Regions from separate parts of the Halomonas sp. I1 genome, predicted to be linked through region 1. Evidence: riboswitches for the same ligand, from Rfam matches in the RefSeq annotation. Region 1 holds a riboswitch; each other region holds the start of a gene.
What was found. Region 1 has a riboswitch for thiamine pyrophosphate ahead of thiM (hydroxyethylthiazole kinase). Riboswitches for the same ligand answer to the same signal wherever they lie in the genome.
Positions count from the first base shown of each region.

Region 2: another riboswitch for thiamine pyrophosphate. It lies ahead of tenA (thiaminase II); the one in region 1 lies ahead of thiM (hydroxyethylthiazole kinase).
Region 3: another riboswitch for thiamine pyrophosphate. It lies ahead of RSO41_RS08170 (sodium:solute symporter family transporter); the one in region 1 lies ahead of thiM (hydroxyethylthiazole kinase).

Region 1 covers NZ_JAVXUS010000001.1:145,015-154,606, reverse strand. Annotated here, with positions in the region: gene RSO41_RS00690 (serine hydrolase) at 1-224, shown strand, start outside; gene RSO41_RS00685 (DMT family transporter) at 478-1,353, shown strand; gene thiE (thiamine phosphate synthase) at 1,363-2,001, opposite strand; gene thiM (hydroxyethylthiazole kinase) at 1,991-2,797, opposite strand; TPP riboswitch at 2,831-2,931, opposite strand; gene RSO41_RS00670 (peroxiredoxin) at 2,998-3,636, opposite strand; gene RSO41_RS00665 (C40 family peptidase) at 3,966-4,466, opposite strand; gene RSO41_RS00660 (hypothetical protein) at 4,538-4,882, opposite strand; gene gloA (lactoylglutathione lyase) at 5,039-5,572, shown strand; gene RSO41_RS00650 (hypothetical protein) at 5,708-6,235, opposite strand; gene RSO41_RS00645 (nucleotidyltransferase domain-containing protein) at 6,232-6,540, opposite strand; gene RSO41_RS00640 (metal ABC transporter solute-binding protein, Zn/Mn family) at 6,723-7,805, opposite strand; gene RSO41_RS00635 (metal ABC transporter permease) at 7,825-8,715, opposite strand; gene RSO41_RS00630 (ABC transporter ATP-binding protein) at 8,699-9,433, opposite strand; gene RSO41_RS00625 (hypothetical protein) at 9,433-9,582, opposite strand.
Region 2 covers NZ_JAVXUS010000003.1:155,941-165,532, reverse strand. Annotated here, with positions in the region: gene RSO41_RS06340 (YeiH family protein) at 1-220, shown strand, start outside; gene RSO41_RS06335 (Na+/H+ antiporter NhaC family protein) at 299-1,717, opposite strand; gene RSO41_RS06330 (FAD-binding oxidoreductase) at 1,765-3,054, opposite strand; gene RSO41_RS06325 (IclR family transcriptional regulator) at 3,062-3,859, opposite strand; gene thiC (phosphomethylpyrimidine synthase ThiC) at 4,107-6,017, opposite strand; TPP riboswitch at 6,094-6,204, opposite strand; gene tenA (thiaminase II) at 6,238-6,906, opposite strand; TPP riboswitch at 6,980-7,122, opposite strand; gene mdoH (glucans biosynthesis glucosyltransferase MdoH) at 7,167-9,080, opposite strand; gene RSO41_RS06305 (glucan biosynthesis protein G) at 9,067-9,592, opposite strand, start outside.
Region 3 covers NZ_JAVXUS010000005.1:42,343-51,934, forward strand. Annotated here, with positions in the region: gene RSO41_RS08155 (RNA-guided endonuclease TnpB family protein) at 1-150, shown strand, start outside; gene RSO41_RS08160 (MurR/RpiR family transcriptional regulator) at 201-1,064, opposite strand; gene RSO41_RS08165 (amino acid deaminase) at 1,237-2,448, shown strand; TPP riboswitch at 2,785-2,894, shown strand; gene RSO41_RS08170 (sodium:solute symporter family transporter) at 2,884-4,290, shown strand; gene RSO41_RS08175 (TenA family protein) at 4,287-4,991, shown strand; gene ilvD (dihydroxy-acid dehydratase) at 5,078-6,766, shown strand; gene RSO41_RS08185 (hypothetical protein) at 6,773-7,456, opposite strand; gene RSO41_RS08190 (XRE family transcriptional regulator) at 7,575-8,066, opposite strand; gene lhgO (L-2-hydroxyglutarate oxidase) at 8,014-9,210, shown strand; gene RSO41_RS08200 (TAXI family TRAP transporter solute-binding subunit) at 9,373-9,592, shown strand, end outside.

The sequences.
Region 1 (9,592 bases):
TCGGGGCCTTCAGCGACGCCGACCATGCGCGACGCCTGGCTGCCCGAGCCGCCGAACGCCTGACCGCCGAGCTGGCCGATGCCCGCGTGGCGGTACCGCATGTTGCCGAGGCCGGCGTCTATCGCGCGCGGCTGGTGGACATGCAGGAAGGGCAGGCGCGTAACGCCTGCCGGCGATTGCAGGCGCAGGGGATGGATTGCATGGTGGTGCAGGCCACCCTTTAGGGAAGCACTGCGTGACGCGGTGCTCAGCATCCCGGCTATGACGGCATAGGCTCCGGTTCTTGTGCGCCTGGTGCTTGGCTCCGCTTGCCGGTTTGCCCAGCGCGTCCCCGAAAGGGTGGGTTGCCGTTACCCGCGAAACCCATTAGCTTGGTAGCCAAATATGCATCACCCCGCCGGTTCGACCGGTGGGGTGGTTTTTTTGGTTCATGCTCAGTGTTCTGAGCTCTGAGGCCAAGCGGTCGGGAGAGGTGAGATGTCGTCATCGTTCAAGGGAATCCTGTGCATGTGCGGCGGGGTCTTGTGTCTGGCGCTGGGCGATGCCATCACCAAGTGGCTCGGCGAGACGCATTCGCCGCTACAGCTCATCTTCTTCCGTACCCTGGTGTCGCTGCCGCTGATCGCGTTGATCGCTCGCTTCAACGGCGGGCTTCGCAAGCTGTCGACACGTCGCCCCGGCATTCACCTGATGCGCGGGCTGATTTTTACCGGCACCATGATCTGCTTCATGTGGGGCCTGACCCTGCTGCCGCTCGCCGAAACCACGGCCATCGCCTTCGCGGCACCTTTGTTCGTTAACCTGTTGTCGGTGCCGCTGCTCGGCGAACGGGTCGATCGGACCACGCTGTTGGCTACCCTGCTGGGCTTTATCGGCGTGCTGGTGGTGGTGCGGCCGGGAGGCAGCAGCTTTCAGCCGGCGGCCCTGATCGTGGTCGGTGCGGCGGTTTTCTACGCCCTGACGATGATCACCGCGCGTCGCTATGGCGACCGTGAGCACCTCTGGGCCATGGTCTTCTATACCACTCTGGTGCCGATGCTGGTATCGGCAGCGACCCTGCCCTGGGTGTGGCAGATGCCGGCGCCGATTCACTGGCCATTCTTCCTGCTGGCCGGCGTGCTGGGTGTCGGCGCCATGATCGGGCTGACCCTGGCGTTTCGCTACGCGCCGGCGGCGCTCGCCGCGCCCTTCGATTACACGGCGCTGCTCTGGGCCATATTGCTGGGCTGGTGGCTATGGGACGAGGTGCCGGACCTGTGGGTACTCGTCGGCGGCACCCTGATCATCGTCAGTGGCCTGGCCATCGCCTATCACGAGCGTCGTGTCGCCCTGAACCGTCGGCCTTCCACTTGATGCGGTGACTCAGCGCCCAGGCCTCCCCGAGGACGTGCCCTGCAGGAAACGACGCGCCGCGGCTTCCGGATCCGGTGTGCCGCAGATCGCCGAGATCACCGCCAGGCCGTTGGCCCCGGCACGACGCACCGCCTCGGCGTGCTCAGCCTTGAGCCCCCCGATGGCCACCGTCGGCAAGGGGCTGGCGCCGGCCAGGTCCGCCAGGCCGTCGAACCCGAGCGGGGCGGCATGGTCGTGCTTGCTGGGCGTGGCGAAGACCGGCCCCAGGCCCAGGTAGTCGAGCCTGGCCGGCTCGATCCGGGCGAGCTGTTCGTGGGTCTGTACCGAGAGCCCGAGGATGGCATCCGCCCCGAGCGCGGTGCGGGCGTCCTCGGCCTCGCCGTCGTCCTGACCGATGTGCAGCCCATCGGCGCCGCTGGCCAGGGCCACTTCCAGCCGGTCATTGATCAGCAGGGGAACGCCGCTGCCCGCGAGGGCGGTCTTCAGGCGTCGTGCCACCGGCACCAGTTCGGCATCGCTGGCGTGCTTGTCGCGTAGCTGCACCAGGGTCACGCCACCGCGCACAGCGGCGGTGACGGTTTCCTCCAGGCCGTGTTCGGCGCACAGCTCGGGGTCGGTGACCAGGTAGAGAGACAGGTCAACTCGCATGGGTGATCTCCAGTCGGGCACGGTTGGTCAGGGTGTCGGCGTCGAGGGCATGCAGGGCATCGAGGAAGGCCACGGCGAAGCTGCCCGGCCCCCGGGCGCTCTCCCCGGCGATGCTGCCGGCTACGGCGTAGCCCGCCAGCGCCGAGACGCCGGCCTCGAATGGGTCTTCGGCGACGGCCAGGCAAGCGCCCACCACCCCCGTCAGGGCACAGCCCAGGGTCGTGACGAGCGGCATCAGGGCGTGCCCGCCGGCCACGCGGGCCAGGCGCTGGCCATCGGTGACGAGGTCGGTCTCGCCGGTGACGGCAACCACGGCGCCCGTGCGGCGAGCCAGCTCGACGGCGGCGCGCTCTGCCGCCTCGGTAGTGTCGGTGCTGTCCACACCCTGACCACCGCCGCCTTGCTCGGCCAGGGCCATGACCTCCGAGGCATTGCCGCGTACCACCGTCGGTGACAGTGCCAGCAGGCGGGTGCCGGCTTCGCGGCGCAGGGTCGTGGCGCCCACCGCCACGGGGTCGAGCACCCAGGGTGTGCCGGCCCCATTGGCGGCACGGGCGGCATCCTCCATGGCGTCCACCCAGTCGGGCGAGAGGGTGCCGATATTGAGGGTCACGGCGCCGGCCAGAGCGGCGAACTCGCCGACTTCCTCGCGGGCATGGGCCATGGCCGGCGAGGCACCCAGGGCCAGCAAGACATTGGCCATGGTATTCATGGCGACATGATTGGTGATGTTGTGAACCAGCGGGCGGGACTCGCGCACGCGGCTCAGGTGGCGAGCAGGATCGATGGTGTGCATGGCGCCTCCCGGGCGGCGGGAGGTGCTGGCCTCGGGAGAGCCGGCACGACTCCCTCCGCCGGCATTATCCGGGTCAGGTGGTGAGGGTGCATCTCAGCCGGGCGGCATGGCGTCCGGCGCCCCTGTCGTCAGGCCTTCTACTATCCGTGCCCGGTTGGCACCTGTAAAGAGGCGGCGGCGCTTGCCGCCGCCTCTTTACCTCAGGAGCGCTTGGGCTGCTTGACCAGGCGCAGGTAGGGCTTCTGCTCGTCCCAGCCGTCCGGGAAGAGCGTCTTGGCCTCCTCGTTGCTCACGGCGGGAACAATGATGCAGTCATCGCCGTCCTGCCAGTTCACCGGCGTGGCCAGCTTGTGCTGGTCGGTGAGCTGCAGGCTGTCCAGCACACGCAGCACCTCGGCGAAGTTGCGGCCGGTGCTGGCCGGATAGGTGATGGTCAGGCGGACCTTCTTGTTCGGATCGATGATGAAGACGCTACGCACCGTCAGGGTGTCGTTGGCGTTGGGGTGGATCATGCCGTAGAGGTTGCTGACCTTGCGGTCGCCGTCCGCCAGCAGCGGGAAGTTCAGCCCCTGCCCCTGGGTTTCCTGGATGTCGCCGGCCCAGGCTTCGTGATCCTCGAGCGGGTCCACGGAAAGGCCGATGGCCTTGGTGTTGCGCTTGTCGAATTCCGGCTTGAGCCGCGAGACCTCGCCGAGCTCGGTGGTGCACACCGGGGTGAAATCCTTGGGATGCGAGAACAGGATGACCCAGTTGTCTCCTGCCCATTCATGGAAGTTGATGGTGCCGGCGGTGCTCTCTTGAGTGAAGTCTGGCGCGATGTCGCCGAGTTGCAGTGCCATATTGGCCTCCTGATGGATGGGTGAGTGGCATCGCGGGCGCGGTGCCGGCTCGAGGGTTTCCAGCATTGCACGATGATGGCGCGGGTGGAAACAACCGCTGGCCATATGCTCAGTCGAATTTACGCTTAGTGTCGAGCGACGAGCTGCGGGTTCCGAGCCTCGAGAGTCGAGCAGAGCGTAGCAGGCTTGAAGCTGTGAACCCTGGGGGCGGGGTTCGAATCTCGTATCTCGTCGCTCGTTTGCTTCGGGGGTGGGGTTCGGGTCTCGCATCTCGCCGCTCGTATGCTTTGGGTTTCGAGCGTCGAGGGCAGGCACGTTTCGTACCGTCCCTAAGGGGCTGGGGCGGCGGCACCGAGAAACCGCTCCCGCCAGTAGTCCAGTCCCAGCGCCGTGGTGGTGACGCGTCGCCCGCGGCCGGGCGCATGGATCATCTGGTCATGGCCCAGGTAGATCCCCACATGACTGGCATCGCCGCCTCCGGCGGTGTCGAAGAACAGCAGGTCGCCCGGGCGTGCCTCGTCGGTCGGCGGCAGGGTCTCGAACTGTCGGCGAGAGGTGCGTGGCACACTGATGCCTGCCCGGGCGTAGGCGAGCTGTACCAGCCCCGAACAGTCCAGCCCGCTCGGCGTATCACCCCCGAAGCGGTAAGGCGTGCCGAGTGCCTGACGCGCCTCGGCGAGGATCATGGCGCGGTCCATGGAGAGGTTGCCCGTGTCGCGGGTGGCCAGGTCGGGCCCGGCGCAACCGGCCAGCCACAAGAGCAGCAGCATTGCCAGCGGCCATCTCGTCACGCGAATTGTGGAGTGGCGGTAGATGACATCTGATGGCATGCGCGGCTCCATGGCGGTGAGGTTCCGTCTCCCTCGCATAGCCTAGGCGCTGATACCGACGCTGGCTAGCATCAACGAAAGGCGATGCGCGTGCCATGGGTCAAACGTTCCTCGGGCGTCATGGCATGCCCCGGAACGCCGATCATTTCGTCGCCGCACTGGTCATCCCAGGTCAGTACACCGTGGGTCAGCCCCAGTTCCCCGAGGCGTTCTCGGAGTTCGCCGGTACCCAGGTAGGTGCAGGTATGCCCGGCCTTGTCGGTCAGGGTGGATACGCCGTTGGCGTGATGGAAGCGCACCGTGTAGATGCCATCCTGGGACTCGACCTCGACGATGGGCGAGAACCCGTGGGCCAGGGCGTGGGAGAGTTGCTTGTAGGTGAGGCGATCACCTGGAGACAGGTCGGTGGCGGCCATGATGAGCCCCCTTCGCGTGGTGGTGTCGTCTATCAATGTAGAATCCCGCCGGGATCGCCGCCATCCCGCTGGCGGGGTGGAAATTCCGGAGCTTCGCCCCCATTCAGGCAGCACTATCCCACACGACATCCCACACGACGCGAAAAGGAGAGGGCCATGAGCTTTGAGGGTGAGCAGTATCCCGGCGTGAAGGCACCGGCCGCCGAGACCGAAGGCTTCCGCCTGAATCACACCATGCTGCGGGTCAAGGATCCGCAGGCGGCGCTGGACTTCTACTCGCGCGTCTTCGGCATGCGGGTACTGCGCAGGCTGGACTTCGAGGAGATGCAGTTTTCCCTGTACTTTCTGGCCAAGCTAGAAAATGGCGATGCGGTGCCGGAGGACAAGGCGCAGCGTAGCGTCTGGACCTTCAGCCAGAAAGGACTGCTGGAGCTGACCCACAACTGGGGGACCGAGGATCAGGCGGACTTCGCCTATCACGACGGCAACGCCGAGCCCCAGGGGTTCGGGCACATCTGCTTCTCGGTGCCGGACCTGGATGCCGCCGAGGCGTGGTTCGATGCCAATGAGGTCGAGTTCATCAAGCGTGCCGCCCAGGGCAAGATGCCGGATGTGGTCTTCGTCAAGGACGTGGACGGCTACTGGATCGAAGTGGTCGAGGCTGCGCGGATGGCCGACAAGGGCGACTAGCGTCGCCAGTGTCGAGCCACGAGCCACGAGCCACGAGCCACGAGCAGCGAGACAAGCCCAAGCCCTGACAAAAGCGTAGAGGCCGTCCCCTTCGGGCGGCCTCTGTCATCATGTGCTGGTTCGGTGCCTGGGCGATCAATCGAAGATGCGCTCGAACTCTTCCGAGAAATCCTGGCTGGAGGGAGATATCTGGAGCCAATCGATGATCAAGGCAAGGAGACGTCGGGCCGTATGAAAGAGTATATGGGATAGCTCATGCAGCAAGTTGAAATGCTCGGCAATCTCTGAGTAGTTGGTGGCATACTCATGCGCGGCCATGTTGCGGATGGCGCGACAGCGTTGCCAGTCGGCCGTTGAGTCGATGATCCCTTGCTTTTCGAAAAAGGCGAGGACTTTTAAGAAGTTATCACTTGGCTCTCCCGCAAGAAGAGCGCTATGTCGCATGGCGGAGGCCAGGGAATCCTGTAATTTGGCGAATCGCTCGTTGATGGCGGCGAGTGTCTCGAAGAGATCAATATCCTTCTTGTGTGCTTCGAGCCATGCGGCTTCGAGGGGCCAGGCGACCCGGACCTCGGATTGGTGGAGGAACCAGGCACAACGCTGAATGGCTTCCAGGAGTTGTGCCAGATGGTGTTGTTGCCTATCGAGAATATCCTGGCTCATGCGGCATCCTCGAGCTTGATCGAGCGGGCCTGGTGCAGGGCGATGGCTTGAAAGGGCGTCGGCTCATCCCCTTGTGTATAAGTTAGAATATCCACAGGGAGCTGTAGATTGGTCTCCAGGTCCTGCTTCAGTTCGGCACGTGCCAGAAGCGGGATGGGCGTGGAGGAAACCAGCAACAGGTCCAGGTCGCCACCTCGCCGAGTCTCATCGAGGCGGGAACCAAAGAGTCGAATATCCACGTCACTACCCACCAGATGTCTGGCAATGTCGAGGATACAATGACGTTGCTGGTGGCTAAGGCGCACTAGGAGGCTCCAGAAAAGACTGACTCATGAGAAGTCTAGCACTCTGCCGAATATCGCCGACACCTGGGGCCGGCTGGCCCATGGGCCAGCCGGCCTCTGTCATCGTGTGCTGGTTCGGGGGCCAGGGGGCGAGTGAGGGCGTGCTGGCATCCAGCGAGATCATGAGCTCCTTCGGCGGTCAGTCAGTGCTCGTGATCGTGCTGCGTCTCGGTGCCTGACTTGCCATCTGCTTCCGGCTTGGCCAGGGCGTCGTGCAGCACGCGGGCGTTGTGACGCATCATGCCGAGATAGGTGCTGGCTTCGCCTTCGGGGGCCAGGGCGCCGGAGTAGAGGGTGCCGGCCACCGGGCGGCCGGTTTCCTCGGCCAACTGATCGATGAGCGCTGAGCTGGTCATGTTCTCGTGGAACAGCGCACGGACATCGTTGGCACGGATCACCTCGATCAGTTCGGCCATGCGTGCCGCGCTGGGGCCGGCCTCGGTGGACAGGCCGGCCGGCGACAGGAAGCTGATGCCGTAGGCGCGGGAGAAGTAACCGAAGGAGTCGTGGCCGGTGATGACGCTGGTGGATTCGGGCAGTGCCGCCATCTGCTCGCGGATCTTGGTATCCAGAGCGTCGATATCGGCGAGGTAGCGCTGGGCGCGTTCGCGGTAGTCGGCCTCGTGGGCCGGGTCGGCGGCGATCAGGCCGTCGCGGATGTTGGTCACATACGTCTTGCCGAGGCGTGGGTCCAGCCAGGCGTGCGGGTCTTCTCCGCCGTGATCATGCCCGGCATGGTCGTGCTCGTCATGGTCATGGCTGGCGTGATCATGTTCAGCGTGGTCGTGCTCACCATGGTCGTGGCTCTCGTGTTCATGGACCGCGTGATCATGAGCCTCATGGCCATGGTCGTCGCCTGCGGCCGTGCCGCCCTGATCCGCGATGCCTTCGGTGGCGACCACCGTTGGCCCCTCGTAGTCGCCGGCGCCGAGCAGGCGCTCCATCCAGCCTTCGAAGTGCATGCCGTTGAACACGACCAGGTCGGCCTCGGCCAGGTTGCGCGCGTCGATGGGACGTGGCGAATAGACATGGGCATCGCCATCCGGGCCGACCAGGGCGTCGACCTCGACATGTTCGCCGCCGACCTGTTCGACCATGTCGGCCAGGATGCTGAAGCTGGCGATGACCTGCACGCGATCCTCGGCCAGGGCACCGGGCACGGCCAGCAGGGTGGAGAGGCCGACGGCCAGCGCACTGTAGTGCTTCAAGGACGTGATGGATGACATCGGAGGATCTCCCGGAGAGTCAGTGAGGAGTGGGTGAGCCCAGCGGTGCGGCACGGCGCCGGTGACGAGCGATGAGGCTGTGGTGGCGGCCGAACAGCGCCGAGACAATGTACGCCAGGCCGGCCAGCAGGATGATCGCCGGGCCGGAGGGCAGGCTGAAGTGATACGACAGCAGTAGACCGCCCAGGTTGGCGACCAGGGCGATGACGATGGCGATGGCGATCAGGCCTTCCAGCCGTTGGCTCCAGAAGCGTGCGGTGGTGGCCGGCAGCATCATCAGACCCACCGCCATCAGGGTGCCCAGGGTCTGGAAGCCGGCGGTCAGGTTGAGTACCACCAGGCCCAGGAAAACGCCATGCACCAGGCCGCCGCGTACGCCCTGCCCGCGCAGGAACAGCGGATCGAGACACTCGACCACCAGGGCGCGGAAGAGCACTGCCAGGGCCAGCACGATCAGCGAAGCGATGCCGGCGATCAACAGCAGGGCGGTGGTATCCACGGCCAGTATCGAGCCGAACAGCACATGGGTCAGGTCCACGCTGCTGCCGCCTAGTGACACCATCATGACGCCGGCGGCCAGCGAGATCAGGAAGAAGCTGGCCATGGCCGAGTCCTCGCGATGGCCGGTCATCTGCGAGACGCTGCCGGCGAGTATGGCCACCAGGATGCCCGACAGAATGCCGCCGAGGCTCATGATCGGCAGCGAGAAACCGGCGAACAGAAACCCCAGGGCGATGCCGGGCAGGATGGCGTGGGACATGGCATCGCCGATCAGGCTCATGCCGCGCAGCATCAGAAAGACCCCCAGGGGCGGGGCGGCCAGCGACAGGGCCAGGCCGGCGACCACGGCGCGGCTCATGAAACCGTACTCGAAGGGGGCGATCAGCCAGGCGTCAAGCAGTGCCAGCATGGGGAAGGTCCGAAAAGTCGATGGGCAGGCGAGGCGCGCGAGCGGGCTGGCCCGTGTGATGGTCGAGCAGGGCCTCGGGCCCCACCCAGCGGCCATGGCCACCGGCCAGCAGCAGGACATCGTCGGCCAGGCGAGACAGCTGCTCCATGTCGTGCAGCACCACCAGGATGGTGGCACCGGCGGCGGCCATGTCGCGCAGCACCTCCATCAGCACCTCGACGGTCTCACCGTCGACATTGGCGAAGGGCTCGTCGAGCAGCAGCAGCTCGGCCTCCTGCATCAGGGTGCGGCCGATCAGGGCCCGCTGGCGCTGGCCGCCGGAGAGCTCGCCCAGTTGACGGTGGGCCAGGTGAGAGATGCCCAGCCGCGCCATGATCTCCCGTCCCCGGCGATAATGCGCGGCGCAATATCCCTTCAGGGCGCCATGGCTCGGCCAGGTGCCGGTCATGATCAGCTCCTCGACGCTCATCGGGAACGTCAGATCCAGAGCGAGCTGCTGGGGCAGCCAGGCGCAGCGCTCCCGCGAGACGCTGCATTCCACGCGGCCGGCCACCGGCGGCAGCATCCCCATGAGCGCCGAGATCAAGGTGCTCTTGCCGGCGCCATTGGCGCCGATCAGGGCGGTGATCGCCCCATCCTGAAAACGGCCGTTCAGGTGCTCGAGGACCGTCTGTCCGCCTCGGGCCAACTGCAGATCGTGAAGCTGCAGACGCGCCATCAGCCCGCTCCCCCGAGTGCCCAGGCCACCGCCAGCCACAACAGGACCAGTGGCGCCGCGGCGAGCAGCAGGCGTCGCGTCGCGGACAGCGACATCAGGGAAAAGTGGCACGGCCCCTCGGGGCGGTGACGGTGAGTGCGATGCGCCATGGTGATGAAC
Region 2 (9,592 bases), on a different contig from region 1:
GATCAATAGTCTCGGCTGGATTCCGCCGGTCGTCGCCGAGGGGTTTACTGATCTCTCACGCTGGTGCCTGGTAACGGCGATTGCCGCTCTCGGGATCAAGACATCGTTCCAGAAGCTGGCGGTGGTCGGCTGGCGGCCGGTGATATTGATGGTGACGGAGACGCTGTTCCTTCTGTTGGTCGTCCTGGCCTTTATCCATTTTGATTTGTCCAGCCTGTAATGATACCGGTGGGCCCCAGAGTCATGTCCCCGCCATCCTGAATCGTTCAGAGGGCGGGGAGCAGGGATGTGAATCCGGTTATCCCACGTCGATCCACCAGTAGCCTGCTATCAGATAGGCGGCAAGCGCTACGGCTGCGACGAGCAGGGCGAAAGGGATCTGCGTCTTGACGTGATCGATATGGTCGGAGGCCGCACCGGTCGAAGCGAGCACGGAGGTGTCCGAGAGGGGCGAGCAATGGTCGCCGAAGACACCGCCGCCCGCGACAGCAGCGACCGTGGCATAGACCAGCGGCGTAATGGTATCGCCAGTGAAGTTGAAGGCGATGGGAACCGACAGCGGCATCATGATGGCGAATGTTCCCCAGGAGGTTCCGGTCGAGAAAGCAATCACGGCAGCGATCATGAAGGTCATGGCAGGGAGCAGTGCCGGTGTCAGCCAGCCCTCGGTGATCTCGACGATGTAGTCGGCCGTTCCCATGTTCTCGGAGAGTTGGTTGAGCGAATAGGCCAGCGCCAGAATGATGATGGCCGGCATGACACCTTTCATGCCGGCAGTCGCGGTCTTCATGATGTCGTTGAAGGGGATGCCCTGGAACCGCATGATGATGCCGAGGAAGACCGCGGCCGTCAGAAAGGCTTCCATGGTCTTGGCGGAATCCAGCACGATGAAGGTGCCGATCGCCACGCTGATCACGATCAATACCGGCATGATGAAATTGAGCAGCAATGAGGTGCGCGCCGCCGGGTAGGGGGCGATGTCGGTCAACTCTTCTCCTAACAATGGATCGGCGCCATCGCGCAGTACCTTGCCTTCTTCCTGGGCGCGCCGTTCCGCCTTCTTCATCGGGCCGAACAGCGGGATGATGCCGACGATCACCAGGCCCACCGTGGCGACCGACAGCCAGGCATAAAGGTTGAAGGGAATGGCGTGTACGAAAACGGACATGGCCTGTCCCGCGTCTTCTATCGGCCCCATGCCGATCAACAGGCCGGCGATGAAGACGGCCCACCCGGTAATTGGCATTAGCACACTGACCGGTGCCGAAGTGGAGTCGGCGATATAGGCAAGTTTCTCTCTGGAAACCCTGAATCGGTCGGTCAAGCCTCGCATGGTGCTACCGACGAACAGCGGGCTGAAATAGTCGCTGAAGAAGACGAACATGCCCATCACCCAGCCGACGAGCTGTACCTTGACGCGTGACAGGGCGCGCTTTTCCACCCAGGCCGTAAAGTTCTGGATGGCACCGGTTCGCTGGAAAAAGGCGATGACGGTGCCGATAAAGAGTTCCAGTAGCAGAATCCACGAGAAACTGGTGGTGCCCAGTGTTTCCTTCAACAGGTTGGGAAAGCCCATTGGCCCCTCTCCCATGGTCATGACACCGACGAAGCAGGCGACAGCCAGGGAAAACACCGTATTGCGGGTGATGAAGGCGAGGATGATGGCCAGTGTGGCCGGCAGTACCGATAAAAGACCGAGATGGGGCGTTGCGTCCATGTCTACCTCATTTGTTGTTGTGCCTTGTGGCGGTGGGGTGAAGCGGGTCAGGTTTCTAGGCCGGCCCGCCGTCGTTCCAGTGTGGAGATCAGTCGAAAGCCCGTGCGGCGCAGCGGTTCCGGGGGCATCCATTTGGCCTTGCCGAAGAGGTGTTGAATGGGTTCCACGGCCTGCCCCAGGGCATGACGCGCCAGGGCATCACCGAGAAAGCTGCCCTTGACGATGCCGCCACCATTGCAGCCCGCCGAGACGTGCAGCCCGGGTTGGATCGTGCCCCAGAGCGGGGCACCGTTATGGGTCAATCCGGTCGTGCCGCCCCAGACATGTTCCAGGCCGATGTCGGTCAGGGAGGGGTAGCGTCGGGTCAGGCTGTCGGCAAGGGAAGCCTCGATGGTGGCGTTGTCCGCCTCGCGCTCGTAGCTGTAACGGGAGCGGATCATCAGGCGCCCGTCCGGCGTCGAGCGCAATGTGCACCCCAGCCGATGGGCGGGCAACAGGCCCCAATCGTCGGGAATGAGCCGGGCGCGAAGCGCATCGGGCAGAACGGGCGTGACGGCGGCGTAGGTATAGATGGCCGTCACGCGTGATGCATCGGCTCCCAGGGCACGAGAGTAGGCGTTGTTGGCCAGGATGACCTGATGAGCACGAATCTCGGCATCCGGTGTGTTGACTCGCCAGCCGTTGCATTCGGCATGCACCGATACGGCCGGGCTGTGTTCATGCAGTGATACCGAGTCGGGCAGAGCGTCGGCCAGCCCGCGAATCAGGGCGGCGGGGTGGACCAGGTAACAATCCGGAGAATAAAGGCCGGCTTCATAATAATCGGTACCGATGCGCGTCTCGAGATCGGGTCGGCCGAGCTGTTCGTAGCGCAGTCCTGCTGCCTCGAGAAAGGTCTGGTAGCGAGACAGGGCCGCCATGCCGCCGGGCGTGCAAGCGGCACGATAGGTACCGCTGTGCTGCAGCTGGCAATCGATACCATGATGCTCGACCTGGCGACGTAGCCGGGACATGGTCTGCCGGCTCAAGGCATTGAGCTTCGACATGCGCTCCAGCTCATCGGTCGAGGCATCGCCCGCTAGTGCGACTTCCAGCATGAACCCCGAGTTTCGCCCTGGACTGCCTTCGCCAAGTCGCTCGGCATCGAGCACCAGCACACGATCATCCGGACGGGCCTCTGCCCAGGCTCTGGCCGCAGCCAGGCCGGTATACCCGGCACCGACGACGACCAGCTCGGCGGTCATGGAATCCTTCGCCGGCGGGCTGGCGTCACGAGCGGGCAGCCAGGCATTCCAGCCACATGGGCGCTGGTGTGAAGGGGCGATGGGATACGTCATGTCATGGTCACTCGACATACAGAAGGCCGGAGGCTTGTCGTACGAGCTCGCAGACTTCGTCTTGCATGCCCTGCAGGACGTTGCGTCGATGGGCCGCGGTCATGCGTGACTTGAGCATCGAACAACTCAGAGCCCCGAGTGGATGGCCGCTGTGATCGAGAACAGGGACCGCCAGCCCGGTGTACTCGGGGAGCTGGGAGCCTTCGACGCCCCGTGCGTAGCCGACGCGTCGGGAGCGCTCGATCTCGACGCGGACGTCATCCAGCGAGATCCGATAGTCTCGCTCGAGGCGCTCGGCATTGCGTCGAAGAATGGAGGCACATTCCTGGTCGTCCAGGTGAGCGAGTAGTGCAATGGATGCCTGCCCCACGCCCAGGGGAACGCGACCGCCCGTGGAACGGACGAAGCTGCCTACTGTATATTCGCCGTTCTGGGCTTCCAGGCAGACAGCATTCACGCCATCGGGCGCAAAGAGATAGAAACTGTCGCCGAATTGCTGTGCCAGGGAAAGCAGACGAGGGCGTGTCAGGTCCCGCAATCCGGCGCCATTACCGGCTTGCGAGCCCAGCACGAGAAGTTCATAGCCGAGCAGGTAACGCCCTCTGGTCGGCGCGGGGCGCAAGAACCCCTGCTCCTTGAGGCCCTTCAGCAAGCGGTAGATGGTGGGCCGGCTGAGGGCCAGGCCATCCAGGTAGTCATCGATGCTCGCCCCCCTTTGACCCTGCACGGCGGTGATCTGCAGCACCTGCATGGCATGCATCAGGGTCGAGGGCGCCTGTCCCTTCGGAACGTTTCGGGTCGTCATGGTCGAGTCATCGTTTCTTGCTGAATCCGTCCTTAGGGTAGCGAGATAAAACCATGAGTTCGTCTCGCATGGTGAGATCTTCTTTGGGGCGGGTACATTCTGCCGAGTGTCAGATATCGATGCTGTGGGCGCTTCTGGCCCCATGACATCGGTTCCGCGTCAGGCTATCGACACGAAAACGCCCTATCGCCACGAGTGGCGATAGGGCGCTGTTGCGGGGCCTGCAAATCAGGCGTGTCGCTTGCCCCTATACTTCCTTGTAGAGTTCGGCGCCCTGGTCGCGGAACTTCTCGGCCTGCTCGGCCATGCCGCGCTCCACCGCCGCGCGGTCACCGTCGAGGCCGTTTTCCGCCGCGTAGTCGCGGACCTCCTGGCTGATCTTCATCGAGCAGAACTTGGGGCCGCACATGGAGCAGAAGTGGGCCACCTTGGCGGAGTCCTTGGGCAGGGTCTCGTCGTGGTATTCCCGGGCGGTATCCGGGTCGAGGCCCAGGTTGAACTGGTCCTCCCAGCGGAACTCGAAGCGGGCCTTGGACAGGGCGTTGTCGCGACGCTGGGCGGCCGGGTGGCCCTTGGCCAGGTCGGCGGCATGGGCGGCGATCTTGTAGGTGATGATGCCGGTCTTGACGTCGTCCTTGTTGGGCAGGCCCAGGTGCTCCTTGGGGGTCACGTAGCAGAGCATGGCGCAGCCGTACCAGCCGATCATCGCCGCGCCGATGCCGGAGGTGATGTGGTCGTAGCCGGGCGCGATGTCGGTGGTCAGCGGCCCCAGGGTGTAGAAGGGCGCCTCGTCGCACTCGCGGAGCTGCTTGTCCATGTTCTCCTTGATCAGGTGCATGGGGACGTGGCCGGGACCTTCGATCATCACCTGGACGTCGTGCTGCCAGGCGATGCGGGTCAGTTCGCCCAGGGTCTCGAGTTCGGCGAACTGGGCCTCGTCGTTGGCGTCGGCCACCGAGCCCGGGCGCAGCCCATCGCCCAGCGAGAAGGCGATATCGTACTGCTTGCAGATCTCGCAGATCTCCTCGAAGTGCTCGTAGAGGAAGCTCTCGCGGTGGTGGTAGAGGCACCACTTGGCCATGATCGAGCCGCCGCGGGAGACGATGCCGGTGGTGCGCCTGGCGGTCAGCGGCACGTAGCGCAGCAGCACGCCGGCGTGGATGGTGAAGTAGTCCACGCCCTGTTCGGCCTGCTCGATCAGGGTGTCGCGGAACACCTCCCAGCTCAGGTCCTCGGCCACGCCGTTGACCTTCTCCAGGGCCTGGTAGATGGGCACGGTGCCGATCGGTACCGGGGCATTGCGGATGATCCACTCGCGGGTCTCGTGGATGTTGGCCCCGGTGGACAGATCCATGACGGTGTCTGAGCCCCAGCGGATGCCCCAGGTCATCTTGTCGACCTCGTCCTCGATGGAGGAGGTGACCGCCGAGTTGCCCAGGTTGCCGTTGATCTTCACCAGGAAATTGCGGCCGATGATCATCGGCTCGGATTCCGGGTGGTTGATGTTGCAGGGGATGATGGCGCGGCCGGCGGCGACCTCGTCGCGCACGAACTCGGGCGTGATTTCCTCGGGCAGGCGGGCGCCGAAGCTCTCGCCCGGGTGCTGGTGGCCGAGGATGCGCTCGACCTCCTCGGTACCTGAGTACTGTGCCGAGATGGCTTGTCTACGTTGATTTTCCCGAATGGCGATGAATTCCATCTCCGGGGTGACGATGCCCTGACGGGCATAGTGCAGCTGGGTGACGTTCCTGCCTTCCTTGGCGCGCCGCGGCGTGCGGGTCAGGTCGAAGCGCAGCGGCGCGAGCATCGGGTCGTTGGCGCGACGGCGGCCGTATTCGGAGGTCGGGCCGTCGAGGAACTCGGTGTCGTCGCGCGCCTCGATCCAGCCGCGGCGCAGTTCCGGGAGTCCGCGGCGCAGGTCGATCTCGGCCTCGGGGTCGGTGTAGGGGCCGGAGGTATCGTAGACCAGCAGCGGCGGGTTCTGCTCATCCGGGCCCACGCCGGAGGTGCGGGTCGGTGAGAGGCTGATCTCGCGGAAGGGCACGCGAATATCCGGGCGCGAGCCCTCGACGTAGATCTTGCGTGAGCCGGGCAGGGCCTGGACGGCGGCGTCGTCGACGCGGGCGCTCTCGGCGAGAAAATGATCGGTCTTTGCCATCGGTCGTTCTCCCTTTGCTTGGGGGTGTTATCAGGGAGGACAGCTGGGGAGGACAGGGGCGGCCGGCGCCAGGCGCCGCCGCGTGTCGCTTGATCCCTACGCTGGTCCTAGCCAGTTCAGGTTCAACGGGATCCATGCTGTTTCCGCATGATCTCAGCCGTCTTCAACGGCACCCCGTCAAGCGTGGTGTTGCCCGCCATCGTTAGCGGGCCATATGGCGTCAGTCCGTGCGATCCAGCCCCATCTGCCAGAAGTCGATCTCCAGCCGGGTGGCGTCGCGGAAGATGGTGGCCAGGCGCGCGAAGCGCTCCGGCGTGACCTCCGCCAGCCGGGCATCCAGCCAGGCGACTTCATCTCGCATGGCACCCTGGAAATCGTCGCTTTCGTACATGGCGATCCAGGCGTCGAACGGGTTCTCGTTGCCTCGTACGGTGTCCGGGCGAGCGTTCAGCCAGTTGGCGATCTCGCCATAACCCACCAGACAGGGGGCGAGCGCCACGTGGAGGTCGAGCAGGTCGCCGCGACTGCCGGTGTCCAGTACGTAGCGGGTGTAGGCCAGCGTAGCTCGGGATTCGGGCAGCCTGGCCAGGTCATCCTCGGAAATGCCCCATTCGCGGCAGAACCCCACATGCAGGCCGAGCTCCACGTCGAGAATCGTCTTGAGTCCTTCGAAGGCGTGGCGCAGCTCGGCTAGGTCGTGACTCTTGTAGGCGGCCAGGGCATAGGCTCGGGAGAAGTGGATCAGGAACAGGTAGTCCTGCTGCAGGTAGTGGCGAAAAGCCGGCGGGGCGAGGGTGCCATCGCCGAGGGAGCGGACGAAGTCGTGTTCGATATAGGCGCGCCAGTCCTGCTGGCAGGCGTCGGTCAGGTCGCTGAATCGATAAGCCATCATGTCTCCGATGTCGGGATCCGGATGGCGGGCGAAGCGAAACGAGGAGGGAGGACGGTCGGCATGAGAGGTACCGAGTCCACCGCCTGATTCCCTACGCCGGTTCACGTGCGACGAGGTCGCACCTACCCGGATCAGGTTCCACGGGATCAACGCTGTGTTCATCGCGAACGCGCGTCATCTCAGCCGGCTCAACCGGCACCCCGTCAAGCGAGTGGCCTCAGTCTAGCAGCTTGTTCGGCAAAGAAAAGGCCCTGTCGTTACTTGCCGATGGTCTCTCGACGCCGGGTGGGCAGGCGTCGTTCCCAATCCCGCGAAAACGACTGGAGCGGCATGTCGCGAGGACACTCCGAGGGAGGAGACGCTGGCTCTGCACCGCCGTGTACGGGCGTCGGCCGGGTCAACTCTCTCAGCACGGCAGGCGGTACCGTCTCGCTGGGCACCAGCAGCAGGCCGTATTGGCGCAATCGCCTGCCGATGGTAAGACTGCTGCTCAGGCGGACGAGGGGGGCAGCCAGCATCAGGCCCAGCCATACCGGTGTCAGCCACCAGAAAAAGGTCGGTGCATACCACCAGGTGATCCATGCCCAGCAAGCGCCGGCCAGGGTTCCCGGCCAGGTGTGGCGGAGCGCCTCGCGCCAGGGCAGGGCACGTCCCTCGCGGGACTGCGGATTCCAGGCGACGGTGCGACCGCTCAGCACTTCGATCACGAAGCGGCTGTGAAAGACCATCATCAGCGGGGCGATCAGCATCGCGAACAGGGCTTCAAGCAGCGCGCTTGTCACTAGTCTGGCACGCCCGCCATAGCGTGCCGGATACTGGCGAAGGGCCAGACAGACACCCAGCACCTTGGGCATCAGCAGCATTGCCAGGGTGCCGCCGAGCAGCGGCATGATCAGGTTGGGCGGGGCGATCGGCCAGTCGGGGAAGAGCTGGGCGTTGGAAGTAAAGAAGTTGGGGTCGATCAGGGCACGCATCAGGGCGTCGATGGTGCTGACCACCAGGATCGCCAGCCAGATCAGCGACGACAGGTAGGCCAGGGCGCCGCACAGGAAGTGCACGCGGCTGATCATGTGCAGGCCACTGCCGCCTAGCAGGCGCAGGTGCTGCAGGTTGCCCTGGACCCAGCGGCGATCGCGTTTGGCATAGTCGAGAATATGGCTCGGCATCTCCTCGAAACTGCCGCCAAGATCGGTGCGCATGCGGACCTCCCAGCCGGCTCGCCGCAGCAGGGCCGCCTCGACGAAGTCATGGCTGAGGATGTCGCCGCCGAGTGGCGGGCGACCGGGCAGCTCGGGGAGGCCACAATGCCGGGTGAAGGCGTCGACGCGGATGATGGCATTGTGGCCGAAGTAGTTGGCGGCGTCGGATTGCCAGAAGCTCAGCCCGGTGGCCAGCATCGGCGAGTAGACGGCGGCGGCGAACTGGTTGGCACGACCGAACAGGCTGTCCTGGCGGACCGGAATCGGCACCGTCTGCAGCAGGCCGAGGCGCGGATTGGCTTCCATCTCCGCGATCAGTTCGTGCACCGTGTCGCCGCTCATCACGCTGTCGGCATCGAGCACCAGCATGAAGTCATAGTGTCGTCCCCAGCGCTGGCAGAAGTCGCCGAGATTGCCGGCCTTGCGGCCCGCATTGCTGTCGCGGTGCCGGTAGTGGAGCTGGCAGTGATCGGCGAGGCGGTTCTGCAAGGCTGCCATGGCGGTGCGCTCCCGCGCGATGATCTCGGCGTCGGTGCTGTCGCTGAGCACGAAGGCCTCGATGCGTCGTGCCTCGGTGATCGGCGGCAGATCTCGACAGGTGGCTTCGAGCCCGGCGGACACGCGTTCGACATCCTCGTTGTGGATCGGCATGACCAGGGCGGTACACGAGCGGGCATCGTCAGGCGGTCTGGGAGGCGAGGCCTTGGCCAGGCTCAGGGGGTCACGGCCGGTCAGGGACAGCACGAAACCGATGATACCGCTCCAGAAGGCGATGACGATCCAGCCGAAGGTCACGGTGAACAGCACGAGTATGGCGAGCTCCAACGGTGTCAGGCCGCCGACGTGGAGGATGCGGAACATCGTCCACAAGCCCAGGCCGGTGGTGGCGGCGACCAGCAGGGCGAAGGTGACTCGGCGAGTGCGCCGGAAGGGGATGGGGGCCACGATGGCTCGGGCGTCAGCGGCGCTCATCGGGGTACCAGACATAGTTCCAGGTTTCGGTCAGCGGTTCGCCGTGCAGCGTGAGGGCCAAGCGCATGTCGGCCGGCGTGCCCTCTTCCGGAGTGAGCCGGAAGTTGGCGCGCCAGGTGTCGTCACCGGGCAATCGCTGGACGCGCGGTTCGAGTATCTCGCCGCTGGAGGTGGTCAGCCGGGCCTTCACCGGCTGGTCGGCGTCGAGGTTCTCGAGCGCGGGCCCCTGGAAGTCGACGATGAAATGGCGCTGGCTGGCGGGGGGCGGGTCGTCCTGACCCGGCATCGCTCCCCAGCCCTGCCGGGTGCGGATGACATGGGCGAGTCGCTGTTCGGGGGGCGTGGCACCGAAGGTTTGTAGCCGGTAGCGGAAGGTGCGCGATTGTCCGGCCTCGAGCGGTTGCTCGGGGACCCAGTAGGCGGTGATGTTGTCGTTGGCTTCGCTGTCGGAGGGGATCTCGACCAGCTCGATGTGTCCTTTGCCCCAATCGTCCAGAGGGGTCACCCATTCA
Region 3 (9,592 bases), on a different contig from region 1:
TGCCCCGCCTGCCACACACAGCACGACCGGGACATCAACGCGGCGCTGAACATCAAGCATCAAGGCATCGTGAAGTTGAAGGCGGAAGGGCTGTCCGTCTCTGCCCACGGAGGCTTGCGTAAGTCCGGCATGTCGCCGGCTGCTGCCTGAGAAGTGGGAAGCCTCGCCTGTGGCGCGTCAGCGCTTAGGGCGGGGAGCAGTCACTCCCCCAGTGGCTGGCGGTTGTCGCCGCCACGATGGGCATCGAGGGTGATCTTGAGCCGGCGCAGCTTGTCGCGGCTTCGATCCTGATGTCGCAGGGCGAGCTCGAGAGCCAGCACATCGATGGCGGCGAGCACGGCATAGCGCGATGCCGAGGGGTGATAGATGAAGTCGGTCTCGCGGGCGGCCACCGGCAGAATCACATCGGCGGTTTCGGCCAGGGGTGAGCCGTTGGCGGTGATCGCCACGACCCGCGCGCCGTACTGGCGGGCGATCTGTGCCGACTCGACGATCTCGGGCGTATAGCCGCTCACCGAGAGAGTGACCACCACATCGTCGGGCTCCAGGGTCGAGGCCACCATGCGTGGCAGCAGCGACTGCGGATAGGCGCTGATGGCATACCCCAGCCTGACCAGACGGAACTGCAGTTCCTGGGCCAGCATGGTGGAGCCGCCGCCGGCGCCGAACACCAGAATCTGGCGGGCGCCGTCGAGCAGTTCGATGGCACCGGCGACGTCGGCCTGTTCCATCAGTTCGCGATTGACGTCGAGTGTCTGGGTCGCGATGTCGTAGACGGCACCGAGTCCGTCGGTATCGCCGGCATCCTGGATGAAGCGTCGACCGGCCGCCAGGGCGTGCGTCAGTCGCCGCTTGAGATCGCGTACATTCTGGCACCCCACCGCCCGGGCGAAGCGGGTCACGCTGGCATCGCTGACGTCGGCGCGTTCGGCGATGGCGCCGATGCTGGCCTCGCTGACGAAATCGATATCGGCGAAGATCAATTCGGCGACCTTCTTTTCGGCGTCACGCAAGCCGGCGAAATCGCTGGTGATGCGTGACAGGATGTCGATGTCCTGAGTCACCGCTGTCTCCTGGCGTGTGATGAATGGCCTTGAGAGGTGTCGTCGTGGTTGCCTGTCGAACAAGGTATGGTATTTTCTAACAAGAAATCAATATCTGTGAAAGTTTTTATCAAGAGGGGTCGTCGGCAAGACGGTGGCTCAAGGCCGAGGCCCCAGGACGAGGAGTGGCGAAATGCGCGAGACGGCATCGAAAATGGGCGACAAGGGAACCCCGGAGGGCGGGCATTCACTGCTGGGGGGTGTGAGCCTGCCGGCGGCGGCGATACAGGCGGCACCACTGGCGCATAACTTGACGTGGATGCAGCGTTTCGCCGAGTCGCATGGTGCCCAGCTGGCGCCGCACGGCAAGACCACCATGACGCCCGCGCTGTTCCGTCGCCAGCTCGAGGCCGGCGCCTGGGGCATCACCCTGGCCACCGCGCCGCAGTGTCGCGCGGCCTTCGCCAGTGGCGTCGTGCGAGTGCTGATGGCCAACCAGTTGGTGGGCCATGCCAACATGGCGATCATCGCCGAATTGCTCGAGGCGGGCGCCGATTTCTTCTGTGTGGTCGATAGTGAGGTCAACGCGCGGGATCTGGGGCATTTCTTCGCCGAACGTGGCTTGACGCTCAAGGTGCTGATCGAACTGGGCGTCGAGGGCGGTCGTACCGGCTGCCGCTCCGTGGAGGCGGTCAGGGAACTGGCGCGGGTCGTCGATGCTGAGCCGGGCCTGGCATTGGCCGGCATGGAAGGCTACGAGGGCGTGGTGCATGCCGAGGATCCGGTGCCGGCGATTCGCGATTATGCCTCTCAGCTGGTCGAGGCGGCCCGCTGCCTGGATGACGAGGGTCGGCTCGCCGTGGACATGCCGATCATCACCGCGTCGGGGTCGGCCTGGTACGACCTGATCGCCGAGGCCTTCGATACGGCCGAGCTGCGTCGACGCTTCACGCCGGTGATTCGTCCTGGCTGCTATGTGGTGCACGATCACGGCATCTACCGCCAGGCCCAGCGCGGCGTGCTGTCGCGGCGTCCCGATCTGCATGAAGGATTGCGGCCGGCGCTCGAGGTCTTCGCCCAGGTGCAGTCATTGCCGGAACCTGGATTGGCGATCGTCGCGCTCGGCAAGCGCGATATCGGCTTCGACCATCTTCCCGAGCCGCTGCGGCGCTATCGGGAAGGCGGTTCGGTGGATGAGGTGCTGAGCGTCGAGGGCTGGGAGATCACCAAGTTGATGGACCAGCATGCCTTCATCCGCCTGCCCGAAGACGCCGACGATGTGCGGATCGGCGATGTGGTGGCCTTCGGTGCCTCGCATCCCTGCCTGACCTTCGACAAGTGGCGGCGGATCTGTCTGGTCGATGAGCGGCTGACCGTGACCGAGATGCTCGAAACGGCATTTTAGGGTCTGTACGAAAATTGCCAGCGCTCGCCGACTTCCAGGACAAGGTCCAGGCGCCCCGGGGCTATCGCCGTTGGATCTGGCGAGGGGCGCCGGGGACAGGTCGAAGAGGGGGTCCGATGCCATGGATGGCATCGGTAGCGCCCAGGGAGGGGTTCACAGCGCCCCCTCGCAGGCCTGTCGACGGATCAGCCCCGAGCGACAAAGCGTAACTGCGATAACCCTGCTAAGCGCCCCGGGGCATTCGTCTTCCGGCGACGAGTATGGCATGCTGTCGGGCGGCCTTTTCGGGCTGCCGTGGAAACGTCGCGTTCGGCGCCGTTTCCCTCACAATTCATCCACTGTCGCCAGGGGAGTCTCGTCATCGACGGGACTGAGAGAGCGCGTGACGCTGACCCTGGAACCTGATCCGGTTCATGCCGGCGGAGGAAGCGCGACATGCCTTACCTGACGTCAGCCGTGCTTGGCGCGGCGCTGCTGTGTTTTGCCTACCTGGGCCTGCGGGCCCGCCGGGCCGATGGCCCCCTCGATGACTATGTGACCGCTAGGAACTCCCAGGGCGCTCAGTCGATCGGTCTTTCCTTCCTGGCCTCGAGCATGGGGGCCTGGATTCTCTTTGCGCCGCCGGAAATCGGCGCCTTCGTGGGACCGGTGGCGCTGGCCGGCTATGCCGTCGGTTCGGCGCTGCCCTTCGTCGTGCTGGGGCTGTATGGCCCGGTGATTCGTCGGCACCTGCCCGAGGGGCGCAGTATCGGCGAGTTCGCCGAGGCGTGCTATGGCGTCGGCGTGCGACGCTGGGTTGCGCTGGTCTCGATTCTCTACATGGCGTGTTTCCTGGCCGCCGAGCTGACGGCCATCGGTGCGATCGCGTCCTTGCTGTCCGAGGTGCCGCCGTCGCTGGTGGTGATCGGCGTGGCCGTCGTCACCCTGGTGTATACGGTACTGGGCGGTTTGCGTGCCAGCCTGGCAACGGATCGCTGGCAGGCCTGGCTGCTGCTCGGGTTGTTGGTGCTGGTTGCCGGTGTGTCCGTATGGCGCCTGCCGCCATTGCCGGCGGAGGCGACGATGCCTTCCACGTCCACCGGCGGGGCGCTATCGGTGGCGTTGACCCTGGTCATCGCGGTGACGGCGGCCAACCTCTTCCACCAGGGCTACTGGCAACGCATCTGGGCGGCCGAGACGAGCCAGGCATTGGGACGAGGCGCCCTGCTGGGCTGTGGCAGTGTTCTGGTGGTGATCATGGCGATCGGTGGCCTCGGCATGCTGGCCGCCATGCAAGGGTTGCCATTGGGTGAGCCGCCGATTCCCTTTTTCGCCCTGCTGACCGAGGCGCCGAGCTGGCTCGGCGTGCCGGCACTGGTGCTGGCCGTCACCCTGGTGGCGTCGAGTGTGGATACCCTGCAGAACGCCATCGCCTCGCTGGTGGTGGCGGGGTCCGGCCGTCGCGGGTTGTCCATCGGCACCGCACGGCTGGTCACCGTGGCCTTGATGGTTCCGGTGGTGGTGATCGCCCTGCAGGGGCTGTCCGTGTTGCGCCTGTTCCTGGTCGCCGACCTGCTGTGCGCGGCCATCGTGGTGCCGGTACTGCTGGGGCTGTGGCGTCGCATGAGCCCGCTGGCTGCGGTGGCCGGCGGGGTCGCCGGCCTGCTGGGCGCGGTGCTGCCGGGCTGGGTGAGCCAGGGTGAGCCGGTGGCTGGCCTCCTGGCGGCGAGTTTCCCGGGGGGCGTGCCGACACTGCCGCCGTTCCTCGGTGCCCTGGTGGCTTCCACCCTGGTCAGCCTGCTGGTTGCCGGCTTTCGGCCCACCACACGCCACCCCCTGACAAGTGAAGGAGACACGCCATGACATCGCGCACCAACTGGCAGACATGGGCCGCCGGCCGGGAAGCGCCCCGCATCACCGACTGGCTGCGCGAGATCAGCGAGCCCGACTGGTCCGCGACCGTGCAACACCCGCTGTTCGATGACCTGGCCTCCGGACGTCTGGAGGGCGCGCGCTTCGCCGCCTACATGGTGCAGGATTACGGGTTCGTGGATCCCTTCACCGCCTTGATCGGCCATGCCATCGGTCATGCGCCGAACATGGAGGACCGCGTGGTGCTGGGGCAGTTCATGGGCATGCTGACCAGTGACGAGAACAGCACCTTCCAGCGGACCTTCGAGGCTTTCGGGGTGTCGGCCCGGACCGAGTACCTGCCGGCGACCCGCGACTTCCGGAAGCTGCTGCGCGATACCGGCACGGGACGCGCGCCTTCCGGCGAAGGGCGCTATGCCGAGATGCTGGCGGTCCTGGTGGTCACCGAATGGCTCTATCTGGATTGGGCGACCCGGATTTCCCGCGCCGAGGGCCTGCATCCGCTGATGGACGAGTGGATCGACCTGCATGACAACCCGGACTTCCGGGCCTTCGTCGACTGGCTGCGCCGTCGTCTGGACGAAGAGGCGGCCGGGCTCGATGACGCCGACTTCTCGCGGATGGCCGAACGCTTCCGCGAGACGGTGGCCAAGGAGCTGGCGTTCCACGACGCCGTCCATCCTCGTCGCTGATCCGGACATCGGCTCGACCGGGTTGCCATGGCGGGCGCGGCCAGCCACCCTCTGAAGGTCAGACTAGCGACCCGAGGAGAGCCCGCATGAGCGATACACCCAGTGACTCACGTCGCCGATATTCCGCCCCGGTGGTGGATGGCATCGGCAAGTCGGCCAGCCGCGCCATGTTGCGCGCGGTCGGTTTTTCCGATGACGACTTCAGCAAGCCGCAGGTGGGCATCGCCTCGACCTGGAGCCAGGTCACGCCCTGCAACAGCCATCTCGCCGAGCTGGCCGACCGGGCCAGTGCCGGCGCCGATGCGGCCGGTGGCAAGGGAGTGGTCTTCAACACCATCACCATTTCCGATGGCATCGCCAACGGTACCGAAGGCATGAAGTATTCGCTGGTGTCGCGAGAGGTGATCGCCGACTCCATCGAGACGGTGGCCGGCTGCGAGGGCTTCGACGGCCTGGTGGCGCTGGGCGGCTGCGACAAGAACATGCCGGGATGCCTGATGGGGCTGGCCCGTCTGAATCGTCCCAGCGTCTTTGTCTATGGCGGGACCATCATGCCCGGCGCCGACCATACCGATCTGGTCTCGGTGTTCGAGGCCATGGGCGCCCACAGTCGTGGCGATCTCGACCTCATCGACGTGAAACGCATCGAGGAAACGGCGATTCCCGGCCCCGGCGCCTGCGGTGGCATGTACACCGCCAACACCATGGCTTCGGCCATCGAGGCGCTGGGCATGAGCCTGCCGGGCAGCTCCGCTCAGAACGCCGTGTCAGACGAGAAACGCGGCGATAGCCAGGCGGCGGGGGAGGCGGTGCTCAAGCTGCTCGAGCACGACATCAAGCCCTCGGACATCATGACCCGCGAGGCCTTCGAGAATGCCATCACGGTGGTGATCGCGCTGGGTGGCTCGACCAATGCCGTGCTGCACCTGATTGCCATGGCGGACACCATCGGCGTGTCGTTGAGCCTCGATGACTTCACCGCCATCGGCCGTCGAGTGCCGGTGCTCGCCGACCTGCGTCCCAGCGGCCATTACATGATGAGCGAGCTGGTCGCCATCGGCGGCATCCTGCCGTTGATGAAGACCCTGCTCGATGCCGGCCTGCTGCATGGCGACTGCCTGACGGTGACGGGCAAGACGCTGGCCGAGAACTTGGCCGAGGTGGCGCCTTATCCCGATGGACAGTCGATCATTGCCCCGCTGGAGGCCCCGCTCAAGGACGAGAGCCACCTGCGCATTCTCTACGGCAATCTGGCGCCGGAAGGCGCGGTGGCCAAGATCACCGGCAAGGAGGGGACGCACTTTACCGGCACGGCGCGGGTATTCGGTTCGGAAGAAGAAGCCCAGGCGCGTATCAACGATGGCGTCGTGGTGGCCGGCGACGTGGTGGTCATTCGTTACGAAGGGCCTCGCGGCGGGCCGGGCATGCGCGAGATGCTGACGCCGACCTCGGCGATCATGGGGCGGGGCCTCGGCGATCAGGTCGCCTTGATCACCGATGGGCGCTTCTCCGGCGGCAGTCACGGTTTCGTGGTCGGCCACGTCACGCCCGAGGCCTTCGACGGCGGCCCGCTGGCACTGCTGGAGGATGGCGACCGCATCACCATCGACGCCGAGGCCAACACCATCGACGTGGCCCTGGACGATGATGAGCTGGCGCGTCGGCGCGCCGCCTGGCAGCGTCCCGAGCCACGTTATACCCGTGGTGCCCTGGCCAAGTACGCCCGAGTCGTCAGCTCGGCCTCGATGGGCGCGGTGACCGATCGCCTGGAGTGACTCGCGTCACTCCGAGACGGCCGAACGCATCATGTCCTCGAAGGTCTTGGCGTTCTCGGGCAACTCGAAGATATCCGGCGCCGGGGAGGCGTCGGATAGCTCGGCCAGCTGGAAGCGGTCACCGAAGCGCAGCATGCCAAGTCCGCGTTCTTCCAGCGTCGTGGCAATGGGGTCGGGTTCACCGGTCATGGTGCGCTGATACTCGTGGAAGGCCGACATCAGTTCCCGCACCTGGGCGTCATCGCTGAGCACGATTTCGTCATCGTGCGAGGTGCCACTCTTGTCGGTCCACTGGAGCCGGTAGACCTCGCCCTCGAGGCCGGCGATGGATTCGCTGTCGCCCGTGGATTCGAGGGCGTCGACCTGGCTGGCCTGCTGGCCGGTCATGGTCTCGACCTCACCCCCGCCCATGTTTTCGGCCATGTCCTTCAGCTTGGCCATGTCCATGACCATTGTCTGCCCCTGCATCTGGCTGACCATGTAGCCCTTGCCGTCGCGCAGCAGCATGAAGCCGGCCTGTGACTGGTCGGGGAAATCCATCCGCAGGTTATCGCCGGCCCAGCGGACGTCCATGGTGACGCCGCCCTGGTCCGACTGGGCTTCCAGCTTGGCACTGCCATCGGCCATCGCGGAGGACGAAGCGGCCATGACAAGCCCGGTGGCCAGCAGGCCGGTAGCGAGGTATCGCATGGGGCACTCCCAGTATCGCTGATCGTTGAAGGCTGGCTGTCCGGGACAGCCTGGTTGTGGAGGTTGCGAAAGCGGGCGGCGGCGGCACGCACAACAAGCCGCCGCCGCGTATGCGTCGTCAGGACGTGAGTTCGGGGTCGATGGTCCGCCGCAGGCTTTGCAGCTCGTCGAGCGTCAGCTGCTCCAGGCGCCCGGCGAGGAGGTCGCTGATCTTCTGCATCGGCAGGCCGGCTCGACGGGCGATATCGCGGCTGCCGAGATCCGATACGGCGATCAGCCGTGTGATGATGCGCATGAGGCGCGTGCGTTGTTCAAGGTCCCTGACGTCGAGGTCAGGGCATCTTCGTGGAGGAGGATCGCTGGGATCCGTCTCGCAGGTATGGCTTGCCGTGCTCATGATGCTCCAATGGGACGGGTCGACCGCTACAGGATGCAACCTTTTTCCCACTTTCGCCAGTGTCTCGCAAGCCCGATTTGGAAGGACGTCGAGGGGAGGCCGGCCGACAGGGCGAAGGGACGGATCCGGCGGCACGTTTCTACGACAAAAGAGGCAGGCGATGCACGACTTCATCATCATCGGCGGCGGCATTCTCGGTATGTCCACCGCCATGCAGCTCAAGCAGGCCTATCCGGATCGGCGCATGCTGCTCGTGGAAAAGGAAGCGGCGCCGGCGCGTCACCAGACAGGCCACAACAGCGGCGTGATCCATGCCGGCGTCTATTACACGCCGGGCAGTCTCAAGGCGCGCTTTTGTCTGGCAGGCAACCGGGCCACCAAGGCCTTCTGCGACGGCCACGACATCCCTTACGAGAGCTGCGGCAAGCTGCTGGTGGCCACCAGCGAGCTGGAAAAGCAGCGCATGGAGGCGCTCTGGGAACGCACCGCGGCCAATGGGCTGGAGCGCGAGTGGCTGAGCGGCGAGGCGCTGCGCGAGCGCGAACCCAATATCACCGGCCTCGGTGGCATCTTCGTGCCATCCAGCGGTATCGTCGACTACGCCGCCGTGACGCGTGCCATGGCCGCCGAGTTCGAGCGGCTGGGTGGCGAGATTCGCTATGACGCCGAGGTGACCGCCCTGGCGGAGCGTCGCCGGGAGGTGGTGGTAACGACCTCGCAGGGTGAGTTCATCGGTCGCTACCTGGTGACCTGCTCCGGGCTGATGGCCGACCGGGTGGTGCGTATGCTGGGCCAGGACCCGGGCTTCACCATCTGCCCCTTTCGCGGCGAGTACTATCAGTTACCCGAACGCCACAATGACATCGTCCATCATCTGATCTATCCGATTCCGGACCCCTCGATGCCGTTTCTCGGCGTGCACCTGACCCGCATGATCGACGGCTCGGTCACCGTGGGGCCCAATGCCGTGCTGGCCTTCAAGCGCGAGGGCTATCGGCGACGGGACGTCTCGCTGCGCGACCTCGCCGGCATGGCCGCCGATTCCGGCGTTCTCAGGGTGCTGGGCAGGAACCTGCGGCCAGGACTCGTCGAGATGAAGAATTCGCTGCACAAGCGGGGGTATCTGGAACTGGTGCGCAAGTACTGCCCGAGCCTGACCCTGAATGACCTGGGGCAATATCCGGCCGGCGTGAGGGCCCAGGCGGTGACCCGGGACGGCAAGCTGGTCGACGACTTCCTGTTCGTCAGTACGCCACGCACGCTCAATGTGGGCAATGCCCCGTCGCCGGCGGCCACCTCGGCGCTGCCCATCGGCGGCCATATCGTCGAGAAGCTCAAGCAGCAGGTGGCCGACTGATTGAGCCGCGACGAGCGACTACGACCTTGGGAGACTTGTCTCCTGGACGCAGAAGCGTGGAAATGGTGGCTGGCCCCTCCGCCGGGGGGCTGCTAGCGTTTCTCGGGGCGGCCGATGCCGCCGATCACGACAACGAGGTTCGAATCGCAACGGAGGTTATTCATGCGCGCTCTCAAATATGCTCTGGCGGCTTCGCTGCTGGTGGCTGCGCCCGCTGCGGTGGCGCAGCAGCAGCTGTCCATCGCCACCGGCGGTACCGGCGGTACTTATTATCCCTACGGCGGTGGCTTGGCCGAGCTGATCAAGGAACATGTCGATGGCTATGATGCCGTGGCCGAGGTAACGGGCGCATCGGTAGAGAACATGGGGCTGGTCTGGCGTG